3 regions of the Paenibacillus sp. 3LSP genome follow, and region 2 is predicted to be linked to each of the others. Evidence: predicted binding sites of a transcription regulator. Region 2 holds the regulator's gene; each other region holds the start of a gene.
The links. Region 2 encodes Rex, which represses fermentation and respiration genes when NADH is low (regulators of the CRP and FNR family bind a similar motif). Its sites were predicted from a motif close to TTGTGAAATATTTCACAA; they were not measured.

Region 1 (7,050 bases), on a different contig from region 2:
TCTTCATTGGCGGTAACGGCGGGATCAAGCCGCGCTTGGCGGACTCGCTGTGCAAGGTGAAAACCGATGAAGAATTGATTGAAGTGTGCGGCGCGCTGATGCAGTACTACCGTGAAACCGGCAACTACCTGGAGAGAACGTCGGAATGGGTGGAACGGATGGGCCTTGAACATATCCGCTCGGTTATCGTTGACGATGTGAAGAACCGCAAAGCGCTGATGGAACGGATTGAATTTGCTTTGAAGCAAGTATCCGATCCATGGAAAAAAGTGCTGAACGACAACGAACAGCTTGGCAAATTGTATCACTCGTTAGAAGTGAGCAGCCAGCTGTAATACAGCGTCCTGGAGAAAGGGGTCATGGTGCATGAGTATGGAGAGTAAGGGCGAAACGTTTTATCCTGTTGGTGCCTTGGAGGATTTTCTGCCGCAAATCGGGCGTGTCGTGGAAGTGGCCGGCCTGCAAATTGCCGTGTTCCGAACATCGGATGGCCGGATTTTTGCGGCGCTGAACCAAAATCCGCATCCAAAGGGCGGACCGCTGGCCGAGGGGATCGTATCGGGTCATTATCTGTATGATCCGTTGTATGATTGGAAAATCGACCTGACCACCGGGCTCGTTCAAGCACCGGATACCGGGCAGGTCACGATGTTCCCGGTCAAGGTGGAGGACGAACAGGTCTACATTGCCGCTGCTGCTTTGCAGCAAGCGTAGTGCGGCTATTGACAGCGCGGTGATCGGAAGGTCGCCGCGCTATTTTTGAAGCATGAGGCAAGTTTGATTTGGGGGCGGTGCGGTATTCGTCGGCATGGCATATTGGTTCATTTCGACCGTGCGCAAGAAAGCATAGGGCGCATAACCACACAAGTATCCCCCAACCTCATTGGGTAGCGAAGAGGATTGGGGGATTTTTTTGCGCGATGGGAGGAAAGTAAAAAAACCGCCCTCCAATCATGGGACGGTTCAATACACCGGAACTAACGCCGTATATAGGGCGAGTACTAGGCGGTTAAATACGGCAGATTTCGTTCGGGCACAGCTCGCAGTGGCAAATATCTTGCAGCATGACCAGGTCTTTGATTACGATCATCCCGTTCTCATAGTCCAGCGCTTCTTTTTTGCGCAGGTCGCTTAGCATCCGGTTGACACTTTCGCGCGTTGCCCCGATCATGTTGGACAAGTCAGTATGGGTGATCTTCTTATTGATCAGAATTGCATCTCCGTGCGGTTCACCGTACGTATTGCTCAAGCGAATCAAGGTCGAGCACAAAGCGCCCGGTTTGCCGTACATCATCAAATCGCGGAATTTGGTTTGCGTCAAACGGTGATGGATGCCCATCCATTTCATGAAATCGATGGCGAAATCGCAATGCTGGCAAATCATGATTTCCAGGTCCTTCTGCTCAATAATACCGATTTCACAGTCTTCGATAACTTCGGCGGTAAAACTATGCTTCGAGCTGAAGAACGGATCGGCTTGCCCAACCATATCGCCGACACCATACATGTAGAGGATCAACTCTTTGCCCTCATCTGTCGATTTCGTCAACTTCACGCGGCCGCGCTTGATGTAGAACAGTTTATCGGAATAGTCTCCTTCCCAGAACAAATGTGTCCCCTCGGGATAAGATTTGTCTTTCATCGTAACGAGAAGGCGATTGAAGTTTTGCTCTGAAAAACAGCTCGTATTGCCGCGGGGCAGGGTGGCATTCACAATTTCACTCATCATCGATTTCCCCTTTGTGCTCCAAATTTTTCTGAAAATTTTAAATTAATTATAACTGGTTTTTTTTAATTTTTGGGGGCTATAAAGCCCGAAAAAGTGAACATTGTGAGAAATTTCACTATGTCGAATCGGATATTCACGCTAAAAACGGTGCAAATTAATAAACTGGCGCTCGCAGCATTCGATAAGTATTTCAAAGAGACACTATGTACACAATGTAAAGTATATATGAAAAATTTATCGTGGCAAGCGAAAAACTTTCAACTTTTTTAAAGTATGTGAAAAAATTCACTATACAAAACAAAAAGCCTGTGCTATGATCAAGACATAAAGAGAAGCACACAAGCTTCATAGGGATTCGCTCATAAGTGAATTTTTTCACAAATTAAATTTTAGTCCACCATGTGCAAGCAAATCCCTAATCCAAAAATTTAGGAGGGTGAGAGAGATGGCTGTTAAAAACGAAGTGGCTGTGAAAGCTCAGCCAACCGCACAAGAGTATATTCAAACGTTGATCGACAAAGCGAAGAAAGCTTCCGAAGCTTTCATGAGCATGGATCAGGAGCAGATCGACAAGATTGTGCAAGCGATGGCTTTGGCTGGACTCGACAAGCATATGTATCTGGCGAAAATGGCGATCGAGGAAACGGGACGCGGCGTTTACGAAGATAAAATCATCAAGAACATGTTTGCAACGGAGTATATTTGGAACAGCATTAAGTACCAAAAAACAGTTGGCGTCATCGAAGACAATCCTTACGAAAGCTTCCAAAAAATCGCCGAGCCGCTCGGGATCATTATGGGGATTACTCCAGTTACGAACCCGACATCGACTACGATTTACAAAGCGCTGATCGCCGTGAAGACACGCAATCCGATCATCTTCGGCTTCCATCCATCCGCGCAAAAATGTAGTGCAGAAGCCGCTAAAATATTGCTTGAAGCGGCCGTTAAACACGGCGCACCTGCGGACTGCATCCAATGGATCGAAGATCCTTCCATGGATCGCACGAACGCGCTGATGAATCACCCGGACGTAGCTTGCATTCTGGCTACCGGCGGTTCCGCGATGGTTAAAGCGGCTTATAGCTGCGGTAAACCGGCCCTCGGCGTAGGCCCTGGTAACGTTCCTTGCTTCATTGAGAAGAGCGCCGACCTGGATCAAGCGGTTAACGACCTGATCTTGTCCAAAACGTTCGACAACGGCATGATTTGCGCATCCGAACAGGCGGTAATTATCGAAGAACCGATCTTTGACCAAGTGAAGAAGAAAATGATCGCCAACGGCTGCTATTTTGTAAATAAAGAAGAAGCTGCGAAGCTGACCGCAGGCGCGATCAACGCTGAAAAATGTGCGGTGAACCCTGCGATCGTTGGTCAATCGGCCGTAAAAATCGCGGAAATGTGCGGCATCGACGTCCCGGCCGGAACGAAAATTCTCGTTGCCGAGATCGAAGGCGTTGGCCCGAAATTCCCATTGTCTGCAGAAAAGTTGAGTCCTGTACTCGCTTGCTACAAAGTGAAAAATGCAGAGGAAGGCATTAAGCGTGCGCTGGAAGTGGTGCAATTCGGCGGTATGGGTCATTCCTCGGTCATCCACTCGAATAATGATGAAGTGATTCAACAATTCTCCGAACGGATGCCAACCTGCCGGATCCTGGTGAACCAACCTTCTTCGCAAGGCGGTATCGGCGACATCTACAACACGAACCTGCCGTCGCTGACACTGGGCTGCGGATCGTATGGACGCAACTCGACTTCGTCGAACGTAACGGCCGTGAATCTGATCAACGTGAAAAGGGTGAATCATCGTACCGTGAACATGCAATGGTTTAAAGTGCCTAGCAAAATTTACTTCGAGAAAAACTCGACGCAATACTTGGCGAAGATGCCGGACATCTCCCGCGTCATGATCGTGACTGACCCGATGATGGTGAAGCTTGGCTATGTGGAAAGAGTCGAACATTTCTTGCGTCAACGCCAAACGCCAGTCGCCATCGAAGTGTTCTCGGACGTTGAACCCGATCCATCGACCACGACTGTACAACGCGGTACAGAGCTGATGGCGAAATTCCAGCCGGACTGCATTATCGCGCTGGGCGGCGGTTCGCCGATGGACGCAGCCAAAGGCATGTGGCTGTTCTATGAATATCCGGATACCGACTTCCACAATCTGAAGCAAAAATTTATGGATATTCGCAAACGGATCTACAAATATCCGCGTCTCGGCCAAAAAGCGAAGTTCGTGGCGATTCCAACAACGTCGGGTACCGGTTCCGAAGTGACCTCGTTCTCGGTAATCACGGATAAAATCAACGGCAATACGAAATACCCGTTGGCGGATTACGAGCTGACGCCGGACGTCGCGATTATCGACCCTGAATTCGTATACAGCTTGCCAAAAGTTGCAGTCGCAGATACCGGAATGGACGTACTGACGCATGCGATCGAAGCTTATGTCTCGGTTATGGCGAACGACTACACAGACGGTCTGGCGATTAAAGCGATCCAACTGGTGTTCCAATACCTGGAGAAATCGGCACTGACCGGTGACAAGCTGGCCCGTGAGAAAATGCACAACGCTTCGACGCTCGCAGGGATGGCGTTCGCCAACGCATTCCTTGGCATCAACCACAGCTTGGCGCACAAATGGGGCGGTCAATACGGTACGGCTCATGGACGTACCAATGCGATTCTGATGCCGCACGTCATCCGCTACAACGCGAAGAAACCAACGAAATTTGCGGCATGGCCGAAATACAGAAATTTCGTTGCCGATGAACGTTATGCAGAAATTGCCCGCATTCTGGGTCTGCCGGCTCGCACGACGGAAGAAGGCGTGAAGAGCTTGATCAAAGCGGTGCGCGATCTGAACAAGAAGCTGGGCATTCCGGAATCGTTCCAAGCGCTTGGTTTCGATGCGAAGGATTTCGAATCGCGCGTCGATTACCTGGCGGACCGTGCCTTCGAAGACCAATGTACGACGGCGAATCCGAAGCTGCCGCTGGTCAGCGAGCTGGCTGAGATTTATCGCGATGCCTTCTATGGTAGATTTGAAGAATAAGTGAACAGGCGGGTAAAAAAGGTGACAAATATCACTCAATGTGATATTTGTCACAATCTTTTTGGATAGGAAGAGCTATGATTACAGTATAAATGATCCCTCAGAAATAAGTGAGTGGAACCCGGTCTTTCGGGGCCGGGTACCATAATTGTCTAAGTTGTGAAAAGTATCACAAATTTTAGGGATCATGAGGCGCGGGATAGACCTTCAACCGCGACCACATATATAAATGGAGGGAATCAAGATGTCGGTGATCGAAAGAGAAGTAACAGAAACGAAGGCACAAAACGCATGGAGAGGCTTCAAAGCTGGGAAATGGATGAAGGAAGTGGATACGCGCGATTTCATCCAATCCAACGTGAATCCTTATGAAGGAAATGAATCCTTCTTGAAAGGCGCTACGGCGAACACGAAAGCGTTGTGGGATATCGTATCGCAGCTGTCCGTGAAAGAACGGGAAGCTGGAGGGGTCCTGGATGTAGACGTGAATACGCCGTCGACGATTACTTCCCATGCTCCTGGATATTTGGATAAAGAGAAGGAACAAATCGTTGGCGTTCAGGGTTCGGCCCCGTTCCAACGCACGATCCATCCATTCGGCGGGATCAACATGGTTATCAATGCATGCAAAGCTTATGGCTTCGATCTGCCAGCTGAGATCGTCAACCTGTTTACAACGATTCGTAAAACCCATAACCAAGGGGTATTTGATGCTTATACACCGGAAATGAGAGCCGCCCGTAAAGCCGGGATTATCACTGGCCTTCCTGACGCATACGGCCGCGGTCGGATCATCGGGGACTATCGCCGCGTTGCTCTGTATGGCGTAGACTTCTTGATCAAGCAAAAACAACAAGAACTGAAATCCCTTGAAGTGGATGTCATCGATGAAGATGTGATTCGCTTGCGGGAAGAAATTTCTGAACAAATTCGCGCTTTGGGTGAATTGAAACAGCTTGGCGAAATGTACGGATTCGACATTTCCAGACCGGCGAACAATGCGAAGGAAGCTTTCCAATGGCTGTACTTCGGTTATCTGGCAGCGGTCAAAGAACAAGACGGTGCCGCGATGTCCCTCGGACGTGTATCTTCGTTCCTCGATATTTACATTGAACGCGACCTGGCTGAAGGAACGCTGACTGAAGAAGCAGCCCAAGAATTGGTTGACCATTTCGTTATGAAGCTGCGCATCGTGAAATTCTTGAGAACGCCAGAGTACAACGAACTGTTCAGCGGTGACCCAACTTGGGTAACGGAATCGATCGGCGGGATGTCCGTAAACGGTCAGACGCTTGTAACGAAGAACAGCTTCCGCTTCCTGCATACGCTGTACAACCTGGGACCGGCTCCAGAACCAAACCTGACTGTGCTCTGGTCGGAGCAACTGCCTGATGCCTTCAAGAAATACTGTGCGAAGGTATCGATTGAAACGAGCTCGATTCAATACGAAAACGACGATCTGATGCGTCCGATTTACGGTGACGATTACGGGATCGCCTGCTGCGTCTCCGCGATGAGAATCGGGAAACAAATGCAATTCTTCGGCGCTCGTGCGAACTTGGCGAAAGCTCTGTTGTACGCGATCAACGGTGGTAAGGATGAAAAATCCGGCGTCCAAGTGGGTCCGGAATATCCAGCGATCACTTCGGAATATCTCGACTATAACGAAGTAATGAAACGCTTCATCCCAATGATGGAATGGTTGGCTAAGCTGTATGTCAACACCCTGAACGTGATCCACTACATGCATGATAAATACTGCTACGAACGGATCGAGATGGCGCTGCACGACCGTGACATTCTTCGTACGATGGCTTGTGGTATCGCCGGCTTGTCCGTGGCAACCGATTCGCTCAGCGCGATCAAATATGCGAAAGTGAAACCGATCCGCAACGAAAACGGCATTGCAGTAGACTTCGAAATCGAAGGCGACTTCCCTTGCTACGGCAACAACGACGACCGCGTTGACCAAATTGCGGTAGAGCTGGTTGAAACGTTCATGAGCATGATCCGCAAGCATAAAACGTATCGTAACTCGCTGCCAACTCAATCGGTGTTGACAATTACGTCGAACGTTGTATATGGTAAGAAAACAGGCAGCACGCCGGACGGACGTAAAGCTGGCGAACCGTTCGCACCAGGGGCGAACCCGATGCACGGCCGCGACAAGAAAGGGGCGTTAGCTTCCCTGAGCTCGGTAGCGAAACTGCCATATGAGCACAGCTTGGACGGCATCTCGAATACGTTCTCGATCGTGCCG
Region 2 (7,050 bases):
AGGATGCGCGGTTCACAGCAGCGAAAGAAGGAAAGCAAATCAAAGTTGCGCTCGTGCCAACGATGGGATATTTGCACGAGGGGCATGCCAGCTTGCTGCGCAAAGCACGGGCGGAGAACGATCTGGTGGTGCTGAGCATCTTCGTGAACCCGATCCAGTTCGGGCCGAACGAGGATTTTGAACGCTACCCCCGCGATCCGGAGAAAGACCTGGCCTTAGCCGAGCGTGAAGGTGTGGATTTCGTCTTTTTGCCCACTGTAGAAGAAATGTATCCTGAGCCAACCCGTACTCACATTAAGGTCGACGGTTTGACTGACGTGCTGTGCGGTGCTTCCCGGCCGGGCCATTTCGACGGGGTCACTACCGTTGTAGGCAAGTTGTTTCATATCGTGCAGCCGGACCGTGCTTATTTCGGGCAAAAAGATGCCCAACAGGTGGCGGTCATTACGCGGATGGTAGAGGATTTGAACTTTGATATCGAAGTGATTCCTTGTCCAATCGTGCGGGAAGCTGATGGATTGGCACTTAGCTCCCGAAATGTATACTTGAGTCCGGAAGAACGGCAGGCAGCGCTTGTTTTATCCCGCAGTCTTGAGGGTGCAAGGGCTAAGGCAGAGGGGCAAACTCCTGTTACCGCAGGGGAGCTGCGGGAGGAAATCCGCGAGAAGATCAGCGCTGAACCGCTGGCGAATATCGATTATGTGGAAGTTTCGGATTTTCCGGAATTGTCGCCTTTGGCAGAGGATGAACGTGTTGATGCAGCCGGCCGCCAAAAAGGGGTGTTGATCGCCGTTGCCGTCAAATTTGGAACAACGCGGTTGATCGACAACGTAATTTTAACGAAAAGGGTGAACCCGTAATGTATAGAACGATGATGAAATCGAAAATTCACCGTGCCACCGTGACGGAAGCGAACCTGAACTACGTGGGCAGCATTACTATAGATGAGGATCTGATGGAGGCTGCCGATCTGTTGGAGAACGAGCAGGTTCAAATCGTCAACAACAATAACGGCGCCCGCCTGGAAACGTACGTGATTCCTGGACCTCGCGGCAGCGGCGTGATTTGCTTGAATGGTGCAGCAGCGCGACTGGTGCAACCTGGTGATAATGTCATCATTATTTCTTATGCTCTAATGTCACCGGAAGAAGTCCGCAGCCACAAGCCAACCGTCGTGTTCGTTGACGAAAACAACAAGCCGGTGGAAAAGGCGCATCAAGAACTCCACGCCATGATCCGCTAAATCGGTTGTTTAATAAGGCACCTTCGGCGTAACGAAGGAGCCATAGAAGGAGGGCTCGGCATTTTTGCCGGGCCCTTGGTGTGTTTAAATATGGTGTGTCCGCGTTACACTATACTGATGTCACCGAAATGTATATGATTTTTCGAGTACATTGGGCTGTGAGCAACAACAACCACCGCAATGTACTTGATTTTTCGCACATAATCTGACTGTAGTTCGCAATCCCTCGCCAATATACATGATTTTTCATATAGAATTAGGCGAAATGCCCGGGAAACGCCTAAATGTACATGAAATTTCGAGTACATTCCGCCCCAAGAGGGCAAAAACACCGCATTGTACATGAAATTTCGAGTACATTGGGGTGTAAGCCGCAACAACCGCTGAAATGTACTTGATTTTTCACATACAATTCCACATACAATTCCACATGACCCCCAGAGATCCATCCCTCAAAAAGTGTAATTCCTCCCTGCCGGAATGAAATCGTCCCGCGAAACAAAAAATGTACGTAAGGCTCGGACTGATTTCATTTTCGTTAGGGGGGATGCGAATGATGTTTCAGCATGTGTTTGCGGAAATGAATGAGATGTTGGACGAAATCACGAGGAAATACCCCTTGGCTGGCCAAGCCCAGAAGCAGGAACTTGCGAAAAAGTGGAACCTGCTTCAGCATATGAGTGACGGCATTATCGAGGAATGGTTGAGCTTTGAGGAGAAAATGGGATATTTACGCCATGCGTTCCGAAGTCTGGAGTCCAGAGAAATTCCCGATCTTCCTGAATTGGATGACCCCGCCTTTGTGAAAGGCCAAGGATATTACAAGCTGCTGATGTTTCCCCAGGCTTCTGCCCAATTCGAGCAGGTGGTGAAGCAATTTACGGACAGCATGTTAGCCCGGACCTATCTGGGGATGTGCCATCTGCACCTCAAGCAATATGACAAAGCCGCCAAGCATTTCTGGATCGTGCTGGAAAAGGCTGCAAATAAGCGCCTGCGTTCTATTATCTACAACGCGCTGGGGTGTATTGAGGCGCACAAGGGCGTATTTGACAAGGCAAAAGAGTACTTCAAGTTGGCTCACCACCATGATCCGTCCTTACCCGAGCCGTTGGCCAATTTGGAGGCCTGTGCGAACAGTACAGGGAAACTCCATTACGGTCCCGAGTTGACGTCGTTATTGTAGATTTATCGCTCATTGACTTGGAAATTCACGCACTTATTACGGCATGTTTTGGAAGCGATGCGAACCCCCGCTTACGGCGGCGCATCGCTTGTTTTATTTTGTGATTTTTATTACAGATATGGTTTGTATTAATTTTCAAATTGGCTATCTTCTGTTATGCTGTAAAGAGACTGGAATGAAGGGACATCTAATTGCAATGAAATATGCTGTGCTTGATTTTGAAACGACGGGTAACCAGTCCTCTGATGAAATCATTCAAGTGGGACTTGCCATTATAGAGCCGGATCGATCAATTTCTCAGGTGTATCGTTCCTTCGTTAAGCCGGGCGTACCGATTCCTCCGTTTATTACGGGGTTAACGGGCATTACCGAAGAGGATGTGAAGGATGCGCCAGAGCTGGACGAAGTGATGGTGGAGATGGTTCCACTACTTAACGACGTCGTGTTGGTTGGGCACAATGTAGCGTTTGATTTTAACTACATGCAGAGCGCCTTGGACAAGACGGGGTATTTGCCGTTTACAGGACGGATTCTGGATACGATGGATTTCCTGAAAATTCTGTTCCCTTCACTGACTTCCTACCAGCTAGGGATGGTGGCGGCGGAGTTTGAGGTGGAGCATGAGCGTCCGCACCAGGCGGACAGTGACGCATTGGCGACAGCGCTGATTTTCCTCAAATGCTTGGAGGAATGTGACCGATTGCCGCTATTGACTTTACAGCGTTTGGCAGATCTGTTTGCCGGTGAGGACAGCGATCTCGGGTGGTTTTTTGATGCCATGGTGCAGGAAAAAGAGCGGGAAGCTTTGCCAAGCGAAGACGGCTATGTCTACTACCGCCAATTCGCCTTGCAGGTGGAAGATTGGCTCGACATCGAAGCGCCAAGGGACAGCACGGAACGTAATCCGCTGGAGAACGTGACCTTCGAGCAGTTTATGGAGCAGGTCCGAGAACGGCTGCGGGAACGATTGCCGCAGTACGAGGAACGGGAAGCTCAGAACATGATGCTACACGAGGTCATGCGAGCTTTTGAGGAAGATAAGCACCTGCTCGTTGAGGCTGGAACTGGGACGGGCAAATCCTTGGGATATCTGCTGCCGGCCATTTACCACAGCGTCAAGAATGAAGAGAAGGTCATGGTGAGCACGCACACGATCAACCTGCAGGAACAGCTTAGAGAGCGCGATGTGCCGTTGTTGACGGAGGTCGTGCCTTTTCCGTTTCGTGCAGCCGTTTTTAAAGGTAGGCAGCATTATTTGTGCTTGCGCAAATTTGAACATAAAATAAATAGAAAAGACTTCTCTACACCTAAAGAAGAGGTGATGACGGCCGCGCAAATGGTCGTATGGCTGACCCAAACAGAAAGCGGCGATGACGAAGAGCTGAATCTCGGCAATCGCGGCGGTGATTTTTGGGAGACAGTGGCCAGTGAGTCGGAATCCTGCTTGGGCCGCTCCTGTCCTTGGTTCCGCAAATGCTTCTATCATCGCGCAAAACACGAAGCCGGTGTCGCGGACGTGGTGATTACGAACCACTCCAAGCTATTTACAGACATCCAGGCGGGGCATCAGCTGCTGCCGGGCTACGAGCGATTAGTAATCGATGAAGCGCATCATTTAGAGGATGTGGCCGGCAAGCATTTGGGGATTCATATGAAGTATTTTACGGTTGTGCATACGCTGACCCGGCTGTATAAAGACAGCAAGACGGGGCAATTGGCCAACCTCCGCAGCACGCTCGAAGCGTCAGCCGCAGAGAAATCCTCGGATTGGTGTTCGGTCATCGACGGAATCTTCCCTACGCTGGTGGATGTGAAGGAGAGCTGGGACAAGCTCAGCGAGTTGCTGTTCAGCTTAATGCCTGACCGCAGTGACGCCGCCCCTGGTGATCCTGGACAGTTCGTGTACCGGTTGCTGCCGAATCGCAAGCCCAAGGATTGGGAGACGTTGACCGCGCTAGAGAATCAAATTTATGTAGGTCTCGGCGACGTGCTTCGGAAAGGGGAGCGCCTTCTGTCCGAAATCCGAGAAGAGCAGGACGATTATGCAGCGGAGAGCTTGATCACCGATATTAGCGGGTTGTTTAAAGATTTAGCCGGAGAACGGGAAGCGCTTCGCTTCTTCATGAAGCTAGAGAGCGAGGATACCGTCTATTGGATGGAAGCGAACGGGAACTTCCGCAGCCGGTCGCTGCAAATGTATGCGGTGCCGATTGACGTCAGCGCTCAGTTGAAGCAATTTTTCTTCGATCGGAAGAAGAGCGTCGTCATGACGTCTGCGACTTTATCTGTAGATAAATCGTTCCAATATATGATTGAGCAGCTTGGCTTGACGGAGGCAGCGGAAGAGGATCGGCTGATCACCGCGATGCTGCCATCGCCGTTTAATTACCGTGATCAGGCGTTGCTGGTGATTCCGCGCGATTTTCCAAGTGTGAAAGGCAGCGTGGGGGATGATCATTTCATTAACACGCTGGTTCAATCGCTGGCGGATGCCGCGGTGGCGACACAGGGGCGCATGCTAGTGCTGTTTACATCGTACAAGATGCTCAGGCAGGTGTATGACCCGCTGAAAGAACGGCTTGCAGCGGAAGGCATCACGGTGATCGGGCAAGGGATGGACAGCGGCAGCCGCACCAAGCTGACCCGGCGCTTCCAAGGGAACAGCGCATCGGTGCTGCTCGGGACAAGCAGCTTCTGGGAAGGGGTGGATATCCCTGGCGAGGCGCTGACCAGTTTAGCAATTGTACGCTTGCCGTTCCAGCCGCCAAACCATCCGCTGGTGGAAGCGAAGAGCGAACGTCTGCAGCGGGAGAAGAAGAATCCATTCATGAAGCTGTCTGTCCCGCAGGCGGTCATTCGCTTTAAGCAAGGGTTCGGACGACTTGTCCGTTCGTCGCAGGATCGCGGCATCGTGATCGTTTATGATACCCGGATCCTGGAATCATATTATGGAAAATATTTCTTATACTCATTGCCAGGACCGAAGATGGAGCATATGCCATTAACTCAAATGGTGCCGCGTATCTCGGAATGGTTAAATCCCGAAGCCTAAGCCGCTTCATAGATCGTAATGGAGAATAGGGGGAACAATGCATGAAGTCAGATAAAATTTCGGACGCTGTCGTCCGCAGACTGCCGGTTTACCTGCGTTTTTTAAATGAACTCAGCCGCCGTGAGGTGCCAACGGTGTCCTCCCAGGAGCTTGGACAGAAGCTGGATCTTAATCCGGCGCAAATCCGTAAGGATTTAGCTTATTTCGGCGATTTTGGCCGGAAGGGGATCGGCTACGATGTCGCTTATTTGATTGAGAAAATTCAACAAATTTTAAATCTGGACCAACAGATTAACGTCGCGCTGGTGGGCGCCGGGAATCTGGGCCAAGCCCTTTCGAATTATAATGCGTATTTGAAGGATAATATGAAGATTGTTGCGGTGTTCGACGCTTCGCCGGCGAAAATCGGTAAGCAGATCAACAACATTACGATTCAGCCGATCGAAGAGCTGGCGGAAACTGTTCGGGCGAAAAATATCCGCATTGGCATCATCACCGTACCGGATACAGAAGCCCAACGGGTGGCGGACGAGCTGGTGGCCGCCGGAATCGGTGCGATTCTGAACTTCGCGCCAACGATTCTGAAGGTTCCGCCGGAAGTTCGGATTCATGCGGCTGATTTCACCACAGATTTGCTGAGCTTGGCTTACTACTTGGAAAACGGAAAGGAAACAAGCAACGTATGAGTCGGAAATGGTTAATTAAGAACGGGACGTTTGCCGTTTTAGATGCGGATCGTCCTGTGGTTCACGGATATATGCTCGTTGAGGGCGATACGATCAGCTATATCGGGGAAGAGCGCCCGGAAGGCGTGGAAGGCGCCGAGACTTTGGACGGCAAAGGGTTGTTATTCTTGCCGGGCCTGATCAATACCCATGGCCATGCGGCGATGTCGCTGCTGCGCGGTTACGGAGATGACATGGTGCTGCAAACCTGGCTGCAGGAGAAAATGTGGCCAATGGAAGCCAAATTTACGGCAGCGGATGTGTATGCCGGTACGGCATTGTCCGTGTTGGAAATGCTCAAGGGCGGCACGACGACGTTCCTGGATATGTACGATCATATGGACGAAGTGGCCAAAGTCGTGGAGGAATCAGGCATTCGCGCCGTGCTGATGCGCGGGGCCATCGGTTTGTGCTCCCCGGAAGAGCAAGATCAGAAGCTCAAGGAAGCGATCGCGTTTGCGCAGAACTGGCACGGCAAGGCAGAAGGACGCATCACCACGATGATGTCACCGCATGCACCGTACACCTGCCCGCCGGCTTTCATCGAGAAATTTGTGCAAGCTGCCCATGATCTCGATTTGCCAATGCATACGCATATGTCGGAGACGCGCGCCGAGGTAGAGCAGAACGTGAACGATTACGGCGTCCGTCCGGTAGAGCATTTGTTGAAGCTGGGGATGTTCTCCCGCCCAACCCTGCTTGCCCATGCGGTGCATTTGACCGACGAGGAAATCGATATCTTGGCAGCCCACGGAGTTACAATTTCGCATAACCCGGGCAGTAACTTGAAGCTGGCCAGCGGTGTCGCCCGCGTACCTGAACTCTTGAAGAAAGGCGTAGTGGT
Region 3 (7,050 bases), on a different contig from region 2:
AACCGGATGATATCGCCCTCCTTGCGGATCCAATTGGCCCGAATGACTTTGCCTTGCTGGAACAATATCGCGTCCCCGCCCAGTTGCAGTCCGACTTCCAGACGACCGACATCGTCCAGTACCCGGTGGTCTGCTCCCATGACAACAACATTCGCAGCGGTCACTGGATCACCGGTTTCCAAGTCCTTGTGAGGCTCCCCATTCATAAACCGCTTGTAAAGCCCGGACGAAGCATCATAATCGTAACCAACCCGGTAGCTGTCCAGTTGGAACTTAATCTCTACGTGAGTGGCGGTCTCCAGCGAATGAGGCTGTTCATTTTCCTTATAAAAAAGATACCCCGGCACCGCTGTATCTTCCGTAGCAAACCCGCGCTTCGCGGCGCCTTCCAGCAGCTTCTCTACGTTGGAATACAAATTGTGCGGCGCCTTCCGGGACTTGTCCCGCCAGAAGTAAGCACCGGCATTGGTGATCTCGTCCAAATCCTCTTTATGCTGTCTTTGCAGGATCGCAAACGCTTCGTTGCTCGCCCCGGCATGCACCAACACCCCGTGGTAGCTCTCGCCCAAATCGATCATGTACGGGCGAATGCTGCGAATCGGGCCGATCTTGGCGTTGTCCGCATGACTGTGGAAGATGGATACAAGCCGCGTGACTCCGCCTTCCGCCAATACCTCGTATACAACATCCGCGTCGATTAATCCGGATTGCGGGCGAGCGGCTGGCGCATTGTTAATCATGATCGCCAGCGGTCTGCGGGTCAGCGGCTCCTCCAGCGGCAATCCCGTCAGCGGAGCCGTATAGGCTGGCGGCGCCGGTTCGGGCTCAGCAGTGTCCTCCGGGGTCTCCGTCTGTTGCGGCGGCACTTGGGTTTCCTCAGGCGAGGCCGTCTCCCCGACCTTCCCGCACGCGGCGAGCATCATGATAAGCAAGAATAAGAGCAGCAGCCAACTTAACTTCAATGATTTCAAAGGCATGTCCTCCGTCAAAATTCTTAAGTTTTTTACATTATACGTTGAATTCCTCTACTGGGGGAAGCCGGAAACAAAGCAAACTTCCTCGCAAACTCCTCTATTTCACCTTAATTCTTGATTTGGGGGTTTAAAATCGAGCTCTTCATCTGCATACTACAGGAAAGGAGAGATGAAGAGATGATCGTAAAATGGTTAAGGGAGAGCCTTGTTGCCTCTTGGCTCCTCTTGCTGTTCAGACTATATGTAGGTTATGAGTGGCTTACTTCCGGTTGGAGCAAAATTACCGGCGGATTTGATTCCGCTGGATTTCTAACAGGCGCATTGGCCAAGAGCGGCGGCGACCATCCCGCGGTGCAAGGCTGGTGGGCATCTTTTCTCGAGCATGTTGCTTTGCCAAATGTCAGTTTGTTTAATATCCTTGTCCCTTACGGCGAGGTGCTCGTCGGGCTGGGCTTAATTCTGGGCGGTTTTACTTGGCTGGCAGCCTTCTTTGGCATGGTCATGAACTTTGCCTTCCTGTTCTCCGGCACCGTAAGTACGAACCCGCAGCTGCTGCTGCTCCAAATCTTTATCGTCGTCGCCGGCACGAACGCCGGGCGGATCGGCTTGGACTACTTCATCCAGCCTCACTTCCGCAACCGCTATGGACGGCGGCGTTAACCGGTCACAACTTCAAAAAAAGAAAAGCGCAGACCCCAACCCTTGAGGTTCTGCGCTTATTTATATGGATCGGTCGTTCCGAACCAGGTTAATTGCCCGTCAACGACCGCCGAACTTCCAGCAGTTTAAGCTAAGGCTGCCGTATTGATAATCCTGAAACAACTTCACAGCATGCCGTTCATCGTCTGCCGATCCCATGGCGTAGAAGAGCGGAACAAAATGCTCCCGTCCATACGAAGGGATCGCCATTCGGACATGCGGGGCTTTGCGGTCATAATCAAAGAGCTGCCGCAAGTCCCAGTTCTCCAGCTGCTGGCCAATCCAATCGTCAAACTCCACGGCCCACGCTGCCGGTTCTCGGCCTTCCCAGTCGAGCAAACGAAGATTATGAACAAGTCCGCCGCTGCCGATGACCAGAACGTTCCGTTGCCGCAACTCTGTGAGCATTTTGCCGATGGCATACTGCTCTTCCGGCTCGCGTTTGGCGTCCACCGACAAGGCTACGACAGGGATATTGGCAGACGGATACATCAGCCGCAGCACTACCCAGGCTCCATGGTCCAGGCCTCTGCCGGTTGATGCTTTGTAAGGCAGATTGTGTGCTCGAAAAATCGCCTCGATCTCTCCACTAAGCTCAGGGCTGCCCGGGGCAGGGTACTCGATTTCATACATCTCTTCCGGGAAGCCGTAGAAATCGTGCATCGTCGTATGCTTCGCATCCGTTGAGACCCATTGATCCGGAGCATCCCAGTGCGCCGAGAAGACCACAATGGCATCGGGCGGCTCCAGCATTTCCTGACCTAGACGGTGAAGAAAATCCGTATACGCGTTCTTCTCAATCGCTAATGTAGGCGATCCATGTGCAATAAACAATGCAGGCTGAGACATCTCCCAAACCTCCCTACGCCAAAAAATGGTTACACCTTCATTGTATCCATCCCCGAAGGATTTTACCAGTTTTTGTACGCGTGGGTTTGACGTTGTTCTCCTGTAATGATCTCAGATCATCCAATGCTGCCACTCCGACTGCAGAGCTTCCAAACCTCCAAGCCATTCCTTGGTCTTCCGGATGACCTGTTGCTGATGATCGCCGGATGAAAACGTGTGATTGCCTTGGAAAATAATCTCCTTATCGCAGCGCCCTTCGGGGCGCAGCCAGAATACCTTCTGATATAAGAAAGCATAATCCGCCGGAATAATATCGTCTGAGGTTCCATGCACGACCAAGACGTCACCGGCAAATTTAACGGCTTCCTGGAACGGTTGATATTCGCCCAGCGAATCAAAAAATTCCGGCGTTAGTCTATAACCCAAATAATCGGCGCTTCCTTGCTTGACCGCCCGGTCATAGAGATCGCGTCCGGTGATTTTCACAATATCGCTGAACGGATAGCCCACCGCCGACCATAGGACAAGGTTCTTCACACGCCGATCGCGAATTGCGGTTAAGAGAGCGATCAACCCGCCAAGGCTATGTCCAAGCAACGATACCCGGGTCGGATCAACGTCAAATGCGCTTAAGCCATAATCCAGCACTGAACGGGTCTGGGCGATCATCGACTCTACGCCATGGTCGCCGTAAGAACCGGTGCTCTCGCCGCATCCGAGATAGTCGAAGCGAAGCACGAGGAAGCCGTCGGCTGCAAGCTCCCTTGCAGTCTTGACGAATAGACGGTCGACGCCGATACGGCTGCCTACAAATCCGTGACAGATGACGACCAAGGGAGCGCGATGGCAGCGCCCCCCTTGTTTGTTCTCGGCCGGGTAATGTATGCTGGCCGCAAGCTGTTCTTCTCCATGATTGATGACGATCTGTCTTTCCATAACCCGTCTCCTCCCCCGTACTTCGGCAATGATATATACTTTAAATCCGATAAGTTTAATATGATTTAAACTTATCTTATCATTACCCGAGCCGAGGTGTCAATCGGATCGCTGAAGAATCGCAAGAAACTCACTTACTCGTAGGATTGGCGGAAGTACGCATGGGTCGTAACCCGGCCCTCCCATTCTTTCATAAACCGGTGATTCCCCAGATCCCCTTCGTCACATGCCTCGTCATCCCCGCATAACATGGCGATTTCTTCATCGCTCTCATTGGTTACGACTTCTTCCAGGCTTCCCCGAGAGTTGCTGTTCAGCAAATACCTCCGGGTCAGCTCCGATTCATATTTTCCCATGGCTCTGCCTCCCGCAACTTTAGTATGATGATGTGCAGACCGGCCTGTCAGGCATCAAATCCAAATTTAGGCTGAGGCCGACGCCTGCCGTTTTGCTTAGGAACTAGTTTTTGGTGGGAAGGACGCTTTTTATTCCTGGTTCAAGGAATGTTCATAATCCATTAGTTCTGTTTCCCTTCCACTTCTGCCGTGCCTTGGTCCCTTGCGAATGAGACAATCTATGCAGTATACTACGGAAGAAACTGGGAGGAGAGATACTACCATGTACATCCACGAAATGATCGGCGAAACCAAACGGCTGCGACAGCAAATGACGCCGGAGAACGAAGCGTATTTCGGGGAAATGGTCTTGTACTTCCGTTCCGGCTCCAGCTCGCTTAGTGAGGCCAAGGGGGAAGAGCTCCTGCTAGACATTGCCCGGCAAATCATCAAGAGCCAAGCCAAAGGCATTTCGGCGGCAGAACGCTTCGGCCCCGATCCAAAGGCTTATTGCGCAGAGCTGGCGGAGGACGTAAAGGCACGGAAGCCCCGAACGCTGAAGGACAAAATCAAATATTATACGATGATCCCCTGGGTAGCTTTGACCTGGGTCTTCTTTATTTATATGATCACCGGTTTCTTCAGCAAATGGTTTGGCGGGGAGCTCGAGTATACCCTGATCAGCACCTCCTCGCTGTTGATTATCGCCGTTCTGTCCATTGTATTGGTTGAGCTGGTCACTCGCTTCCTTGGGCAAAGCTCCAAAGCCAGCGAAGGTCAAGAGCCTGCCGGAGAAGCAAAACCAGCAGGGCCCGGAGCGAGACCAGGCATGCCGCCCAACGCGGGGCCGCGCGGCTTTAACCTTCGTGCGTTCGGCACTTACATTGCCGTTGCGGCCGTGTTGATCGTTGTGGGCACCGTATTAAATCGAATCATGCCGTCGTTTACCGTTTCACCTTGGGACAGCCTGATCTTGTTTGCCGTGGGACTGGCTGGGCAAATTTTCTTTTTTGGTCGCCGCTCGAAAAATTAAACAAAAATAGCAGAAGCCGCATCCCCCAACAATGAGGAAGATGCGGCTTTTGCTTTATCCTAGGGAGATCAAATCTCAATCCGTTTCTTGAGTAAATACGTGATCGCGTAAAACATCAATACGGCTACAACCACTTCAAGCAGGAAAGGCCCGAGCGGGAGCAGATTTACCGATTCCCTCGTCACTGCGCCGTTCTCCTCGACCATCCCAATCTGAATGATCCCGAAATTGGCAAAGGTACTATTGGTGCCTTTAAAGAGCAAACCTTCCACCCAAGACATTCCGTTCTGAATGACGAAGAAGGAAATGATGCCTACCCAGGTCCCGGCTTTGCCACGGATGCTGACGCTGGCGCCAATCGTGATCGCCATAAAAATCGTCAACACCAGCAGTGTATACATCCAAACGATGCTCAAAATAATGAGCACCGTGTTCCCGAACCCCGTGGTCCCGATCTGAACAAAATCGATCTGTACTTGAGCCACCCGATAATAGATCGCCGCATGAATCAAGACAATGGCCCCGATGATCAGCGCCACAAGCCAACTGAACACAAGCGAGGAGAGAATCGTCCATACCGGATGCAATGGGAGCAGACGGCGATGATAGGCTTTGATATTGTAGGCAAATGTTTTACAGGACTGCACGAGCATGAAAATGACAGCCGTAAAATACAGAACAAGGGATAAGCCAAAGATGGTTTCTGCATCCCACTGGCGAAGGTTACCTGTGATCGACAGAAGGACTTGCAAGATCACCAAGACGGCGAATAGTCCCAGCACGGTATTGGCATTTTGTTTGATATCGTACTTCAACAGCTTCATCATTTATGCGAACACCTCTCTGAACATGTCATCGACGCTCTTGCCATAGCGAATCCGCAAATTCTCTACTTCCTCCTGCATAACAACCTCGCCGCTGCGAATAAAGATGACCTCATCGAAAATCCGCTCAATATCCGAAACCAGATGGGTAGAGATAATGAGGCTACTATCTTCATTGTAAAATTCCACAATTGCGTCCAAAATTTTAGTCCGGGCCACCGGGTCCACCCCGCCGATCGGCTCGTCGAGCAGATACAGCTTGGCATTTCTCGATAACGTTAACGTCAGCTGAAGCCGTTCGTTCATGCCCTTCGACAGGGAGCTGATTTTATCCTTCTCATTCAGATTCATGAAGTCGAGCATTGTGCCTGCCTTCTCCTCATCGAAATCCGGGTAGAAATCACGATAAAATCCAATCGCATCCCGCACCTTCATCCACGATTCCGTTAATGGTCGATCGGGCATGAAGGAAACTAACGATCTTGTCGCTAGTCCCACCGGCGTTCCGTCCACTGACACCTTACCTGCCGAAGGATGAATCAGGCCGGCGGCGATTTTCATCAGCGTGCTTTTGCCGCTTCCATTCGTGCCAAGCAGGCCAACGATTTTTCCTTTATCGACGCTTAGGGACACCCCATGCAATGCCTTTTTGCTGCCGTACGATTTAGATACACCTTGTACTTCCAGTAGCGGTTTCATTGATGGTTGCCCTCCTTTAGCGTCGCTCATTAGCCTTCATAGCGTCGGCGACCAGCGCCGCAATATCCTCGTTACTGAAGCCCAGCTCCTGCATGCCTCCGATAAAGCGATCCAGCAGCTCGCCGGCCATTTCTTTTTTGATGGTCATAATTTTCGATTCCTCGCTTGTCACGTATCTTCCGAGTCCGCGTTTCGTTTCCACGATGGCTTCACGCTCCAATTCCTGAAAAGTCCGCTGCACGGTATTCGGATTAATTTGCAGCTCGGCCGCAAGCTCGCGGACCGACGGAATTTTGTCACCGCCCTTCAGTCGGCCGGTGACGATCTCTCTCTTTAAATAATTCATAATTTGCAGATAGATCGGCAGATTATTATCAAATTCGATGCTCACGTTCCCTTGGCTCCTTTCCGCCGTGCCGCCGTTCATGATTCTACCGGTCAAGCGACATCCCGTTTTTTAAACGTAACAAAGCTTACTGCAAGAAACAAGACCAAATAGGCGGCGATCACCACGGAGGAGAAGGTTAATGTCATGCCCGGCATCGGCGGATTACCGTTGAGATATACCGACAAATCAGCGTTGGCGAAGATGAGGTACTTGGCGAAGGCGTATCTCGAAAGCAAGGCCACCACCAGCTCCTCCAGCACAACAAGGAACATGCCGATTCCGATCGTCGCTCCGGTGGAACGAGTAAGAATGC

Region 1: the regulator Rex is predicted to act here: its motif matches at 2,003-2,020, upstream of adhE (bifunctional acetaldehyde-CoA/alcohol dehydrogenase).
Region 3: the regulator Rex is predicted to act here: its motif matches at 992-1,009, upstream of RW092_RS18425 (DoxX family membrane protein).

What each region holds. Positions count from the first base shown of each region.
Region 1 is NZ_JAWDJI010000209.1:39,410-46,459, forward strand. It holds gene nirB (nitrite reductase large subunit NirB) at 1-335, shown strand, start outside; gene nirD (nitrite reductase small subunit NirD) at 367-714, shown strand; gene RW092_RS18045 (Crp/Fnr family transcriptional regulator) at 1,010-1,726, opposite strand; gene adhE (bifunctional acetaldehyde-CoA/alcohol dehydrogenase) at 2,175-4,790, shown strand; gene pflB (formate C-acetyltransferase) at 5,035-7,050, shown strand, end outside.
Region 2 is NZ_JAWDJI010000099.1:1,142-8,191, reverse strand. It holds gene panC (pantoate--beta-alanine ligase) at 1-860, shown strand, start outside; gene panD (aspartate 1-decarboxylase) at 860-1,243, shown strand; gene RW092_RS08165 (tetratricopeptide repeat protein) at 1,797-2,429, shown strand; gene dinG (ATP-dependent DNA helicase DinG) at 2,626-5,481, shown strand; gene RW092_RS08155 (redox-sensing transcriptional repressor Rex) at 5,523-6,167, shown strand; gene RW092_RS08150 (amidohydrolase) at 6,164-7,050, shown strand, end outside.
Region 3 is NZ_JAWDJI010000211.1:32,604-39,653, reverse strand. It holds gene RW092_RS18430 (DUF3048 domain-containing protein) at 1-977, opposite strand, end outside; gene RW092_RS18425 (DoxX family membrane protein) at 1,152-1,634, shown strand; gene RW092_RS18420 (DODA-type extradiol aromatic ring-opening family dioxygenase) at 1,734-2,522, opposite strand; gene RW092_RS18415 (alpha/beta hydrolase) at 2,634-3,458, opposite strand; gene RW092_RS18410 (hypothetical protein) at 3,593-3,814, opposite strand; gene RW092_RS18405 (DUF1129 domain-containing protein) at 4,077-4,826, shown strand; gene RW092_RS18400 (hypothetical protein) at 4,895-5,653, opposite strand; gene RW092_RS18395 (ABC transporter ATP-binding protein) at 5,654-6,349, opposite strand; gene RW092_RS18390 (GntR family transcriptional regulator) at 6,366-6,740, opposite strand; gene RW092_RS18385 (ABC transporter permease) at 6,788-7,050, opposite strand, start outside.